2 regions of the Micromonospora sp. NBC_01699 genome follow, and region 2 is predicted to be linked to the other one. Evidence: riboswitches for the same ligand, from Rfam matches in the RefSeq annotation. Region 2 holds a riboswitch; the other holds the start of a gene.

Evidence for each region. Region 2 has a riboswitch for cobalamin ahead of cobN (cobaltochelatase subunit CobN). Riboswitches for the same ligand answer to the same signal wherever they lie in the genome.
Region 1: another riboswitch for cobalamin. It lies ahead of metE (5-methyltetrahydropteroyltriglutamate--homocysteine S-methyltransferase); the one in region 2 lies ahead of cobN (cobaltochelatase subunit CobN).

The regions. Positions count from the first base shown of each region.
Region 1 covers NZ_CP109199.1:3,471,066-3,478,132, forward strand. The annotation lists gene OG792_RS15205 (AfsR/SARP family transcriptional regulator) at 1-1,493, shown strand, start outside; gene OG792_RS15210 (SAM-dependent methyltransferase) at 1,664-2,479, opposite strand; gene metE (5-methyltetrahydropteroyltriglutamate--homocysteine S-methyltransferase) at 2,626-4,890, opposite strand; cobalamin riboswitch at 5,007-5,223, opposite strand; gene OG792_RS15220 (ribonucleotide-diphosphate reductase subunit beta) at 5,280-6,299, opposite strand; gene OG792_RS15225 (ribonucleoside-diphosphate reductase subunit alpha) at 6,332-7,067, opposite strand, start outside.
Region 2 covers NZ_CP109199.1:3,045,894-3,052,960, forward strand. The annotation lists gene OG792_RS13600 (NAD(P)/FAD-dependent oxidoreductase) at 1-656, opposite strand, end outside; gene OG792_RS13605 (precorrin-2 C(20)-methyltransferase) at 791-2,347, opposite strand; gene OG792_RS13610 (precorrin-8X methylmutase) at 2,431-3,054, opposite strand; gene cobG (precorrin-3B synthase) at 3,054-4,319, opposite strand; cobalamin riboswitch at 4,456-4,576, shown strand; gene cobN (cobaltochelatase subunit CobN) at 4,700-7,067, shown strand, end outside.

The DNA of each region.
Region 1 (7,067 bases), 430 kb from region 2:
TGGACCTGCTCTCGCCGCCCGACGATCCGTCCACCGCGGTACGGGCGGTGTTCTCGTGGTCCTACCTGGCCCTGCCACCGGCCGCCGCGATGCTGTTCCGCAGGCTCAGCGCCATGCCGGGCGACGACTTCGACGTCCGGGCCGCCTCCGTCGCCGCCGACGATCCGGACCCGTACGGACCGCTCGCCGTCCTGGTCTCCGGGCACCTGGTGGAGGAGACGTCGGTCGACCGCTACCGGATGCACGACCTGCTCCGCGTCTACGCCCTGGATCTCGCCGAGGTGCAGGAGCGACGCGACGCCGCCGTACGCGTGCTCGACTGGTACCTCGAACGCGCGAGCGCCGCCGTCGCCGTGCTGGAACCGAGCGCGGGCACCGGCGAACCCGGCGGTGGCTTCGCCGACCGGGAGGACGCCACCCGGTGGTTGGCGGCCGAGCGAACCGTCCTGGTCGGTGTTCCCCGGTTCGCCGCCGCCCTCGGGCTGCACGAGTACGCGTGGCGGATACCGAACGCGCTGTGGCGGCACTGGCTCACCCTCGGTCTGGTCGACGACCTGACCGCCACCCACGAGACGGGACTGGTGTCCGCGCGCCTCGTCGGTGACGTCCAGGCGCAGGCGGACCTGCTCAACAGCCTCGGTGCGGTCCACTACACAGCGCGCCGGTACGCCGACGCGCTGACCGTCTACGAGCAGGCCCTGGTGCTGCGCGACGGGCTCGGCGACCAGGCCGGCGCGGCCCGGACGTTGATGAACATCGCGATAGTGCACTACCTCGCGGGTCGTTACCCGGACGCGGTCGCGCACGGCGTACGGACACTGGCGTTGCGGCGCGACCTTGACGACGTGTTCGGGGAAGCCTCGGCGCACAATGCGCTGGGCGGATTCCACCTCCGCCTGGGCGACGTCGAGTCGGCTTTGCAGCACACCCAGCGTGCGCTGGCCCTGTTCGACAAGCTCGGCTACCGCTTCGGCCAGGCGGCGGCGACGCTCAATCTCGGCCACGTCCACTGGCACGTCGCCGAACTGGACGCCGCCGACGAACACTATCGGGACGCGCTCGGACGGTTCCGCGAGCTCGGCGATCGCCGGCACGAGGGCGAGGCGCTGTGCGGACTGGGATCGGTGTGTATCGGGCGGGCACAGCTCGGCCAGGCGCACGACCACCTCAACGAGGCACTTGCCATCGGTGCCGTGGTGGACGACCTGTCGCTGCGCGGGGAGGTACGCCACCGGCTCGGCCTGCTGCGGCTGGCCGAGGGGGAGCCGGAGCTGGCGTTGCGGGACTTCGACCACGCCCGTCGCGTCGACGACCGCTACCTGCAAGCCCGCGCTCGCCACGGCACCGCCCGAGCCGAGTGTGCGTTGGGGCGTCACGACAGCGCCGTGCGTTCCTGGCGCGCGGCGATCGACGGGTTTGCCGCGCTCGGTGTGCCCGACGAGGTGGTCCCGACCTGTCCGATCTGCTCGGCCGGCGTCCAACATCCCGTCTGAACCGGGCTTTCTCCCGGTCGGAGCCCCTCTCGGGGAAATTCCAGATTTCCACAGGCTTCGTTCGTGGCGCGCGATTCCCTCCGGCCCGAATCGCCGGTCCGTGTTCGCCGTACGCGGTCGAACACCGGACCGGCTCGGTCCGGCCGCGGGGCCCGGGGCTCGGGCGCCGTTCAGGGGATGCGGGCGACGGCCCCGTACATGCAGATGTCGACCGGGTCCGGTCGGTCGGCGTCGGGGGCGGGTCGCCAGTCGCCCACCGGGACGATGCCCGGGTCGACCAGGTCCAGGCCGGTGAAGAACCGGGCCAGCTCGTCCCGGCTACGGGGTCGGCTCAGTCCGCCGGTCGCGGCGTTGGCCTGCTCCAACCGCTCGACCGCGGCCGCCGGCAGCCCGTCGTACGTGCCGTGGGACATGGCGAGGTAGCTGCCCGACGGCAACGACTCGACGAGTCGGCCGACGACACCGTACGGGTCCTCGAAGTCCCGTACGAAGTGCAGGATCGCGACCAGCATCAGGCCGACCGGCTGACCCAGGTCCAGGGTGGCGTGCAACTGCTCGTCGTCCAGGATCGACCCGGGGTCGCGCAGATCCCGTTCGAGGTAGGCCGTCCGGCCCTCCGGCGAGGAGGTGAGCAGGGCCCGAGCATGGGCCATCACGAGCGGATCGTTGTCCGCGTAGACGATCCGCGACCGGGGTGCGATCCGCTGGGCGACCTCGTGGGTGTTGTCCGCCGTGGGCAGCCCGGTGCCGATGTCGAGGAACTGGCGGATGCCGGCCTCGCCGGCCAGGAAGCCGACCGCCCGTTGCAGGAACGCCCGGTTCTCCCGGGCGGCCTGCTTGACCGTGGGGAACGCGGCGGCGACCTGGTCGCCGGAGAGCCGGTCGGCGGCGAAGTTGTCCTTACCGCCGAGCCAGTAGTTGTAGCGGCGTGCGGGGTGCGCCACCGTCGTGTCGAGCCGGCTTGCCGGACCGGGCTGGTCACTCACGGTGCCTCCGAGGGGATGGGTTCCGAGGGGAACGATTATGGACCATCGCCCACATCTGGTCGATCTCGCACCTCCTCCTCGCGCGGGGGCCCGGAGACCGGGCGGCACGTGGTGGGGCGGCCGGGTGGCGCCGCCCCACCACGCACTCAGGCGAGGGTGCCGCGTACCTCGGCGGCCGAGGCGACGAGCCGGGCGAGGGCCTGTTCGACCTCCGCGTACCCGCGGGTCTTCAACCCGCAGTCCGGGTTGACCCAGAGCCGGTCGGCGGGCACCGCGCGGACCGCCCGGCGCAGCGCGTCGGTGATCTCCGACTGCTCCGGTACGCGGGGCGAGTGGATGTCGTACACGCCCGGCCCGACGCCGCGCCCGTAGCCGGTGGTGTGCAGGTCGTCCAGGATCTCCATCCTCGACCGGGACGCCTCGATGCTGGTGACGTCGGCGTCGAGGGCGTCGATCGCGGGCAGGACCTCGCCGAACTCGGAGTAGCACAGGTGGGTGTGGATCTGGGTGCCGTCGCCGACCCCGCTGGTGGCGAGCCGGAACGCCGCCACCGCCCAGTCGAGGTACGCCTTCTGCTCCGACCGGCGCAACGGCAGGGTTTCCCGCAGTGCCGGCTCGTCGACCTGGATGATCCGGATGCCGGCGGCCTCCAGGTCCCGTGCCTCGTCCCGCAGCGCCAGCGCCACCTGGTTCGCGGTGTGCGCCAGCGGCTGGTCGGCCCGGACGAACGACCAGGCCAGGATCGTCACCGGCCCGGTGAGCATGCCCTTGACCGGCCGGTGCGTCAGCGACTGCGCGTAGGTCGACCAGCCCACGGTCATCGCCGCCGGTCGGGCGACGTCGCCGTAGATGATCGGTGGGCGTACGCACCGGGAGCCGTACGACTGCACCCAGCCGTGCTCGGTGGCGGCGAAGCCGTCGAGCTGCTCGCCGAAGTACTGCACCATGTCGTTGCGTTCCGGCTCACCGTGGACCAGCACGTCGAGCCCGAGCCGTTCCTGTACGGCGATCACCTGCGCCACCTCGGCGCGCATCCGTTCGGCGTAGCCGGCGTCGTCGAGGCGACCGGCCCGGTGCGCCGCCCGCGCCCGGCGGAGTTCGTCGGTTTGCGGGAACGACCCGATGGTGGTCGTCGGCAGCGGCGGCAGCCCGAGCCGGGCCTGCTGCGCGGTTGCCCGTTCGGCGTACGGGCCGCGCCGGAGGTGTTCGGGACCCAGCGCGTCCAGCCGGGCCCGGACCGCGTCGTCGCGCCAGTTGGCGGGCGTCGCGGGGGCGGGGGCGGGCAGGGCCGCGATTCCGTCGCGCAGCGCCCGGCCGAGCGCCACCACCTCGTCGACCTTCTGCCGGGCGAACGCCAGCCGGTCCCGCAGTCGTGGGTCGAGGCCGGTTTCGGCGGCCAGGTCGACCGGCACGTGCAGCAGCGAACACGACGTCGACACCGCGACGTGGTCGGCCAGTCCGGTCAGGATCGCCCCGGTCCCGGCGGCGGCCCGCAGGTCGGTACGCCAGACGTTGCGCCCGTCGACCAGCCCGGCGACGACCGTCCGGCCCGGCAGCGGACCGTAGGCGGCGAGCCGGTCCAGGTTCCCGGGTCCGGCGACCAGGTCGAGACCGACCGCCTCGACCCGGCTGTCCAGCAGGGCCGGCAACGCGTCGCCGAGTTCGCCGAAGTAGGACGCGACGAACAGCCGGGGCCGCTGCTCCAGGGCGGCGAGTCGGGTGTACGCGGTCCGTAGCGCGTCGATCTGCTCCGGGTCGCGGTCGGCGACGTACGCCGGTTCGTCGAGTTGGACCCAGGCCACCCCGGCCGAGGCCAACGCGCCCAGGATGTCGGCGTAGACGTCGACCAGGTCGTCGAGTCGGTCGAACGGCCGGAACCCGTCCGGTGCGCCGGCGCTCGCCTTGGCCAGCAGCAGGAACGTGGCCGGTCCGACCAGCACCGGTCGGGTGGTGATGCCGAGCGCCCCGGCCTCGGCGTACTCCCGCAGTGCCTTGTCCGGCAGGGCCACGAAGCTCGTCTCCGGACCGACCTCCGGCACCAGGTAGTGGTAGTTCGTGTCGAACCACTTGGTCAGCTCCAGGGCCGGCTGCTCGGCCGTGCCCCGGGCCATCGCGAAGTAGGTGTCCAGCTCGCCGAGCCCGAGCCGGCGGAAGCGGTCCGGGATCGCGCCGATCAGGACCGAGGTGTCGAGCACCTGGTCGTAGTACGAGAACGTGTTCGACGGGACGGCGTCCAGGCCGGCGTCCCGGAGCGTGCGCCACACCTGCGTACGCAGGCCGGCGGCGGTCTGCTCCAGGGTGTTCGCGTCGATGCGGCCGGCCCAGTAGGACTCGACGGCGTGCTTGAGTTCGCGGTGCGGACCGATGCGGGGGTAGCCGAGCACTGTGCTCAGCCCGAACGGTGCGGTCACGAGACGGGTGTCCTTCCCTCGAAGTCGGCCGACGACCACGGGAGGGAAACGGCAGGGCACGGCGCGACGACCGGCCTCGCCCTGACCCTCCCGAGGGGTCGACGGCGGCGTACGCGGACGCGTACGCGGTGCGGGCAGGTCTTCGGACTCGCGGGCGCGACCGGGGTGACCCGGTCTCCTACTGGCCGTCGCTTCCCAGACGCGTCAGCGTCCAGTGCTCATGACGGCGGTCGTTCCCACTCACCGCTGCGGGGCAGTCCCGGTTTCACACCGGGTTCCCTCTTACGACGCCCCACCGCGAAAGCGGGGCGAACCAGCACTGCCGCCCATCGTACGCGTCCCGTCCGGTGGTGGGTGGGCCGTCTCACCCACCCACCACCGGTCCCCGGTCAGAAGTCGTCGTCGAAGCTGACGGTGCCACTCACCCCGACCTGGTACGCCGACACCCGGCGTTCGAAGAAGTTCGACAACTCCTGCACGTCCTGGAGCTCCATGAAGGCGAACGGGTTCTTCGAGCCGTACAGCGGGGCGATGTCGAGTTGGGCCAGCCGGCGGTCGGCGACGTGCTGGAGGTACTCGCGCATGTCCGTCGGGGACATTCCGGAGATGCCCTGTTCGAGCAGGTCCTCGGCGAACTGGACCTCGCACTCGACGGCCTCGGCGAGCATGTCGCGTACCTGTTGGCGCAGGTCGTCGTCGAACAGGTCCGGTTCCTCCCGGCGGACGGTGTCGACGACGTCGAAGGCGAACGCCATGTGCATCGACTCGTCCCGGAAGACCCAGTTGGTGCCGGAGGCGAGGCCGTGCAGCAGGCCCCGGGAGCGGAGGAAGTAGACGTAGGCGAAGGCACCGTAGAAGAACAGGCCCTCGATGCAGGCGGCGAAGCAGATCAGGTTGAGCAGGAACGCGCGGCGGTCGTCGCGGGTCCGCAGTTCGCGCAGCTCGAAGATGGAGTCGATCCAGCGGAAGCAGAAGTCGGCCTTGCGGCGGATCGAGGGAATGTTCTCGATCGCGTCGAACGCGGCGAACCGCTCGTCCTCGTCCGGTATGTAGGTGTCGAGCAGGTTGAGGTAGAACTGGACGTGCACGGCCTCCTCGAACAGTTGCCGGGACAGGTAGAGCCGGCCCTCCGGCGAGTTGACGTGCTGGTAGAGGTTGAGGACCAGGTTGTTCGCGACGATGGTGTCGCCGGTGGCGAAGAAGGCGACCAGGCGGCCGACCAGGTGCCGTTCGGCCGGCGTCAGCCGGCCGAGGTCAGCCAGGTCCGAGTGCAGGTCGACCTCCTCGACGGTCCAGGTGTTCCTGATCGCGTCCCGGTACCGGTCGAAGAAGTGCGGGTAGCGCATCGGCCGCAGGGTCAGGTCCATCCCCGGGTCGAGCAACATGGAGGTCTTGGCGGTGCTCGTCATCGTGTTGCCTCACGTCTGGGTGCGGTCGCGGACTACTGGCAGGCTTCGCAGGACTCGGGGTTCTCCAGGGAGCAGGCGAGCGCCTCGTCGGCAGCGACCAGCACCGGCCGGTCGATGGCGACGGTGGCCTGCTGGATCCGGGTGGCGGGGCGGGAACGCAGGTAGTAGGTGGTCTTCAGCCCGGACTTCCAGGCGTACAGGTACATCGAGGAGAGCTTGCCGATGTTCGGTGCGCTCATGAACAGGTTCAGCGACTGACTCTGGTCGATGTAGGGGGAGCGGGCGGCGGCGAGGTCGATCAGCGCCCGCTGCGGAAGTTCCCAGGCGGTACGGAACAGCTCGCGTACCTCGGCGGGCAGCGCCGCGATGCCCTGCACCGACCCCTCGGCCCGCCTGATCTCGGTGCGGACCTGCTCGGTCCACTGCCCGAGGTCCTTGAGCTGTCGGACCAGCGCGGTGTTGATCTGGAGGAACTCGCCGGAGAGGGTCTCCCGCTTGAACAGGTTGGACACCTGCGGCTCGATGCACTCGTAGCAGCCGGCGATCGACGCGATGGTGGCGGTCGGGGCGATCGCGACCAGCAGCGAGTTACGCAGCCCGTGAGCCGCGATCCGGTCCCGTACGGCGGTCCAGCGCGCGGTCTGCGTCGGGGCCACCCCCCACAGGTCCGGCTGGAGCCGGCCCCGGGCGGCCCGGGTCTGGTCGTACGCCGGGTGCGGGCCGAACCGTTCGGCCAGCCCGGCCGAGGTTTCCAGGGCGGTGAGGTAG
Region 2 (7,067 bases):
AAGACCCAGCCGTACGCGGGCAGCATCTCCTTCGACCACTCGAAAATCATGCGCTGGCCGAGCGGCCCGTCGGGGTCGAAGGCGTCGCTGTCGGCGTAGGCGCGCATCGCGATGGCGGTGCTCCGGCCGCTCGGCCGCCCGGCACCGAGCTGCCGACGCAGCACCGAGTACGCGCCGTCCGCACCGATCACCAGTCCCGCCTCCAACCGGTGCTCGGTGCCGGCCCGCCGGACCGACACCCAGCGGCGGTCGTCGGCCAGGCCGGTCGCCGTCACCTTGTGCCCGCTCAGGTCCACCGCCCCGGCGTTCAGCGCCGCCAGCCGTAGCCGCTGGTCGAAGTCGGCGCGCGGCACCACGTACCCCTCGGTCGACATCCCGTCCAGGCCGGTCAGCGCGGCGTTCAGCTCCACGCCGGCCGGGCCGTAGACGGTCAGCGACGCGGCCGGGGTCTCGCCGGCCAGGATGTGGTCGAGATCGAGCCGGCGCAGCAACTGGGCCACGCCCGGTCCCAGCCCGTCACCGCAGGGCTTGTCCCGGGGAAAGGTGCGCTGGTCGACCAGGGCGACGCGCCACCCGCGACGGGCGGCCACGATCGCGGCGGTGGCGCCGGCCGGGCCGGATCCGGCCACCACGACATCGAACCGGAGTGGGCCCATGCGCTCATATTGCCAGGCGTGATCGCTCCACTACGGAAGTCGGGAGCGGTCGGGCTCGGCACCGATCGCCAAACCTCTCGAAGCGGGCGGTCACCGATCCCGCCGGCTCCGTCGGTCGACCGGCGAGCCGGCGATCAGGCCGGGTAGCGGCGGGGCGTGAAGACCACCGGACCGGCGAAACCCCGCTCCACCACCCGAGTGCCGGACGAGCCGACCAGCAGCAGCGTACGCATGTCGACCTCGGCCGGGTCGAGGTCGGCGAGCCGGACCACGCGTACGCGTTCACCCGTTCCGCCGACGTCCCGCCCGAGCACCACCGGGGTCTCCGGTGACCGGTGCGCCAGCAGCAGTTCCTTAGCCGCCGCCACCTGCCAGGTACGACTCTTCGACCCCGGGTTGTAGATCGCGATCACCAGGTCGGCCTCGGCGGCGGCGGTCAACCGCTTCGCGATGATCTCCCACGGCTTGAGCCGGTCCGACAGCGACAGCACGCAGTAGTCGTGCCCGAGCGGGGCGCCGACCCGGCTCGCCACCGCGTGGGCGGCGGTCAGCCCCGGCAGCACCCGTACCGGAATGTCCGTCCACTTCGGTTCGGAGGCCACCTCCAGGACGGCGGCGGCCATCGCGAAGACACCGGGGTCGCCGGACGACACCACCGCCACCCGCCGGCCGCGTCGGGCCAGGTCCAGGGCGAACTCGGCCCGTTCCGCCTCCACCCGGTTGTCCGAGGCGTGCCGGCGCTGGCGCGGGTTGGCCGGCACCCGGTCCAGGTACGGCCCGTAGCCGACCAGGTCGTCGGCAACGGCCAACGCGTCCTGCGCCTGCGGGGTGCACCACTCGCGTCCCGCCGGACCGAGCCCGATCACGACGACCTCACCCATCCCCGCCGCGACCGGCTCGGGACCACCGATCGACTCGGGGACAGCCACCGGCTCGGGGACGGCCGGGGGAGTCACCGCACCCGCCAGCTCGGCGCGGGTACGTTCGTGCACCCGGCTCGGCAGCAACGCCAGCGAGAAGTACGGCACCGTCGCCGGATCCACCTCGGCGAGTCTGGCCGACTGCTGCCGATCGGTGGTGGCGCGTTCGACGTACCAGGTCTCGTCCAGCCGGCCCGCCTGCGCGAGCGCCGCGCGGACGTTGCCGAAGGTGCGGCCCAGCTTCATGATCGCCGCCGAGTCGGTGGCCGCCAGCCGCTCCGCCAGGATCTCCGTCGGCAGGGTCCCCGGCAGCACGGTCAGGATCTCGTCCCGCTCGACCAGCGGACGCCCGAGTACGGCGGCAGCCGCGCTGACCGACGTCACGCCCGGCACCACCTCGGTCGGGTAGCGACCGGCGAGCCGCTTGTGCATGTGCATGTACGAGCCGTAGAAGAACGGGTCGCCCTCGCAGAGCACCACCACGTCCCGCCCGGCGTCCAGGTGTGCGGCGAGCCGGGCCGCGCTCGCCGCGTAGAACTCCTCGATCTCGGCCCGGTAGCCGTCCGGGTGCTCCGGCTTCTCCGTGGTGACCGGGTAGGTCAGCGCCTCCTCGATCTGCCCGTCCCGCAGGTACGGTTCCGCGATCGTCCGGGCCACACTGCGCCCGTGCCGCGCGCTGTGGTACGCGACCACGTCGGCCCGCTCGACCAGCCGGGCGGCCTTCACCGTCACCAGCTCCGGGTCACCCGGTCCGAGCCCCACCCCGTACAGCCGGCCGGTGTTCCGGCCCGGTCCGGGCGCGTCGCCGTCGAGGGCCGGGCCCGTCTCGTTCACCGGCACACCGTCCACGTTGGTCACTCTCTCTCGCTGGCGATGGCGTTGATCGCCGCCGCGGTCATCGCGCTGCCGCCGCGCCGCCCGTGCACGACCAGGTACTCCAGCCCACCCGGATGCGCGGCGAGCGCCTGCTTGGACTCGGCCGCGCCGATGAAACCGACCGGGATGCCGAGCACCGCCGCCGGCCGCCCGGCACCCGCCTCGACCATCTCCAGCAGGCGGAACAGGGCGGTCGGCGCGTTGCCCACGGCGACCACCGCGCCGTCGAGCCGATCGCCCCACAGGTCCAGCGCGGCGGCGCTGCGGGTGGTGCCGAGTTGCGCCGCCAGGGCCGGCACCCGAGGATCGCGCAGGGTGCAGATCACCTCGTTGTCGGCGGGCAGCCGGGTCCGGGTGACCCCGGCGGCGACCATCTCGGCGTCACAGAGGATCGGCGCCCCGGCGCGCAGCGCCGCCCGCGCCGCCGACACCACGCCGGGGGAGTGGGCGACGTCCGCCGGCAGGTCGACCATGCCGCAGGCATGGATCATGCGTACGGCCACCGTCGCGACGTCGTCGGGCAGGCCCGACAGGTCAGCCTCGGCGCGGATAGTGGCGAACGACCGGCGGTAGATCTCCGCACCGTCGCGGACGTAGTCGATCACGTACCCCTCCGTGCCGCCGCGATCGTGGCGGCGGTCTCGTCCAGCGTCGCCGACCGCGAGCGCGGTCGACCGTCCAGGCTGACCTGGTAACCCTCGATGGTGGCCAGCACCTCGACATGCCGGTCCGTCGGCCGGCCGCAGCGCCGCTCGCAACCGACCCAGTGCACCGGCAGTCCGGTCGGCCCCGACGGCGCGGCGGCGTGCACCACCGTCGCGTCGGTCCGTACGTTCGCGAGCGCCTTCGCGCAGCCGGGCGACCCGGCGCAGCCGGTCACGCCGACCCAACCGGCGGCGGCATCGGCCACCAGACCCGCGGCGGCCAGTGTCGCCAGCCGGCGCCCAGCCTCGCCGGTGTCCAGATCGGGTACGACAACGGTGCGCCACGGAGTGATGTTGATCTCGTCGCCGCCCGCCCCGGCGGCCGCCGCCAACGCGATGAGCTGGGTGTCGGTGAGTCGACCGAGCGGCACCACCGCCGCGAGCGCGACCCGCCCGTCGAGCTGGTCCACCAACCCGACCGGCGCCCGGTTCGGCGTCTCGGGGATGTCGGCGGGCACGGGGGCGACCATCGGCAGGTCCAGCGCCGCGTGCAACCGGGCGGTGATGGTGCGTACGCCGTTGTCGAGTTCTGCCAGCCGCCAGGCGGTGCTGTGCTGGGCGGTGGACTCGGTGAGGAAGGCGCGGGCGGCGAGCAGGGCGGTCGACGCGGCGGCCGCCGGCGGTACGCGTACCCCCGTGTCGGTGCCGGCCAGCAGCACCGCCACCGCCCCGCCCGGTACGGCGAGCAGCCCGACGTCCGCGCCGAAGCCGGTCACGTCGCCCCGCCCGTCGTCGACGGTGAACAGGAACCGGCCCGGCAACCCGGCCAGCACCGGATCCGCGCAGAGCCCCTCGTCCAGCTCATCGACCAGCGCCCGGACGTCGAGCAGCCCCCCACCGATCCGACCACTGAGTACGGAAGCGATCACGTTGCGTACGCGTTCGTGGCTCTCTGACGGCAACAGCCCGGCCGCGTACAACCGGGCGGCCAGGTCCCGCTCGGTGCCCGCCCGCAGGCCACGCAGCTGCACGTTGCCGCGCGAGGTCAACTCCAGGGCGCCGTCACCCAGATCGAGCGCGGCGGCGGTCAGCGCGACGAGCTGTTCGGTGTGCAACCGCCCACCGGGCACCCGCACCCGAGCCAGGTTCCCGTCGGCGGCGACATGTACGCGCAGTGTCCCCGGACAGGCGTCCGGTGCCGACCGCCCTCGTGGTGACCACACCCGGCGGATACTACGGCCTGCGTGGGCCCACCCCGGCGGCACGCCGACCGGCACACCAGCACCCCTGGCGGGAGCGGCTTGACGAACCGGGGTCCGAGTCGTGAGAGTGAGAACCGCTGAACGCGGCGACAGGTGGAGGAAGCCGGTGAGATCCCGGCGCGGTCCCGCCACTGTTACCGGGGAGCGGACCCCGACACGGTCACGGCCCACACGGGCGGGAAGACCGGGGCGAGCGACGATCCGGGAGCCAGGAGACTCCGGGTCACCGCGCGGCGTGGAGCGGACCCGTCCGGGCCCGCCCCGAGCCGCAACCGACGAACCCGGGGCGCGGACCCCGAGGGAGGAACCACCATGTCACGCCACGCCCTGCGCGGTGCCCGATGATCCTGCTCCTCTCCACCTCGGACACCGACCTGCTCAGCGGCAGGGCAAGTGGCGCCGACTTCCGGCTGGCGAACCCGGCCCGCACCTCGGTCGAGGACCTGCCCGCCCTGCTCGACGGCGTCGACCTGGTGGTCGTACGCATCCTCGGCGGCTACCGCGCCTGGGAGGAGGGGCTGGACTCGCTGCTGGCCGGGGCGCTGCCGGTCGTACTCCTCGGTGGTGAACAGGCACCGGACGCGGAGCTGATGCGCCGCTCGACCGTGCCCGCCGGGGTGGCCGCGGAAGCCCACGCCTACCTCGCGCACGGTGGACCGGCGAACCTCACCGAGCTGCACCGGTTCCTCTCCGACACGGTCCTGCTCACCGGCTACGGCTTCGCCCCGCCGGTGCCGACCCCGGAGTGGGGCCGGCTGGAGCGCGAGGAGCGCAACACCGCCGGGCCGGTGATCGGGGTGCTCTACTACCGGGCCCATCACGTCGCCGGCAACACCGCCTTTGTCGAGACGCTCTGCGCCGCGATCGAGGACACCGGTGGCCGACCGCTGCCGATCTACTGCGCCTCGCTGCGCAGCCCCGCAGCCGCCCTGTTGGAGACCCTCGGCGAGGCCGACGCGCTGGTCGTGACCGTGCTCGCCGCCGGTGGCACCCGCCCCGCCGAGGCCGGTGCCGGCGGTGACGACGAAGCCTGGGACGTCGGCGCGCTCGCCGCCCTCGACGTGCCGATCCTCCAGGGGCTCTGCCTCACCAGCAGCCGCGCCGTCTGGGCCGACAACGACGACGGCCTCTCCCCGCTGGACACCGCCACCCAGGTCGCCATCCCCGAGTTCGACGGCCGGATCATCACCGTGCCGTTCTCGTTCAAGGAGATCGACTCCGACGGGCTGACCGTCTACGTCGCCGACCCCGAGCGGTCCGCGCGGGTCGCCGGCATCGCGGTCCGGCACGGCTCGCTGCGGCACACCCCGAAGGCCGAGCGTCGGATCGTGCTGATGCTGTCGGCGTACCCGACCAAGCACGCCCGGATCGGCAACGCGGTCGGCCTCGACACGCCGGCCAGCGTCGTCCGGCTGCTCACCGCCATGCGCGAGCAGGGGTACGACATCGGCCCGACCGACGGCCCGGACGCGTTCCCCGGAGTGGCCGCCGGTGACGGCGACGCCCTGGTGCACGCACTGATCGCCGCCGGTGGCCAGGACCTCAACTGGCTCACCGAGCAACAGCTCGAAGCCAACCCGATCCGGATCCCGGCCAGCCGCTACCGCACCTGGTACGACACCCTCCCGGCGCAGCTGCGCGAGGGCATGGAACGGCACTGGGGACCGCCGCCCGGTGAGCTGTTCGTGGACACCTCCCGCGACCCCGAGGGTGAGATCGTGCTCGCCGCGCTGCGGGCCGGCAACACCGTCGTCATGGTCCAGCCGCCGCGCGGCTTCGGGGAGAACCCGGTCGCCATCTACCACGATCCGGACCTGCCGCCGAGCCACCACTACCTGGCCGCGTACCGGTGGCTGGCCGACGAGTTCGGCGCGCACGCGATGGTGCACGTCGGCAAGCACGGCAACCTGGAGTGGCTGCCCGGCAAGACCCTCGGCATGTCCGCCGCCTGCGGCTCCGACGCCGCCCTCGGCGACCTGCCGCTGATCTACCCGTTCCTGGTCAACGACCCCGGTGAGGGCACCCAGGCCAAGCGGCGGGCGCACGCCACCCTGGTCGACCACCTGATCCCGCCGATGGCCCGCGCCGACAGCTACGGCGACATCGCCCGGCTGGAACAGCTCCTGGACGAACACTCGAACATCGCCGCGCTCGACCCGGCGAAGCTGCCGGCGATCCGGGCCCAGATCTGGACCCTGATCCAGGCCGCCAAGCTCGACCACGACCTCGGCCTGTCCGACCGCCCGCACGACGCCGAGTTCGACGAGTTCATCCTGCACGTCGACGGCTGGCTCTGCGAGGTCAAGGACGTACAGATCCGCGACGGGCTGCACGTGCTCGGGGTGGCGCCGAGCGGACAGAACCGGGTCGACCTGGTGCTGGCCATGCTCCGGGCCCGGCAGATGTGGGCCGGTCAGGTCGCCGCCCTGCCCGGCCTGCGCGAAGCGCTCGGGCTGACCGAGGACGGCACCGCCGCCCGCGTCGAGGTGGACCGGATCGAGGAGACCGCCCGCGCGCTGGTGCTGGCGATGGAGGAACGGGACTGGGCGACCGGGGTCGCGGCGCAGGTGTGCGAGCGGGTGCTCGGCGACTCGGTGGCCGACCACGCGCCGGTGGTCCGGGTGCTGGAGTTCGCGGCCGACGAGATCGTGCCCCGGCTGGACCGGACCACCGACGAGATGACCGCGGTGCTGCACGCGCTCGATGGCG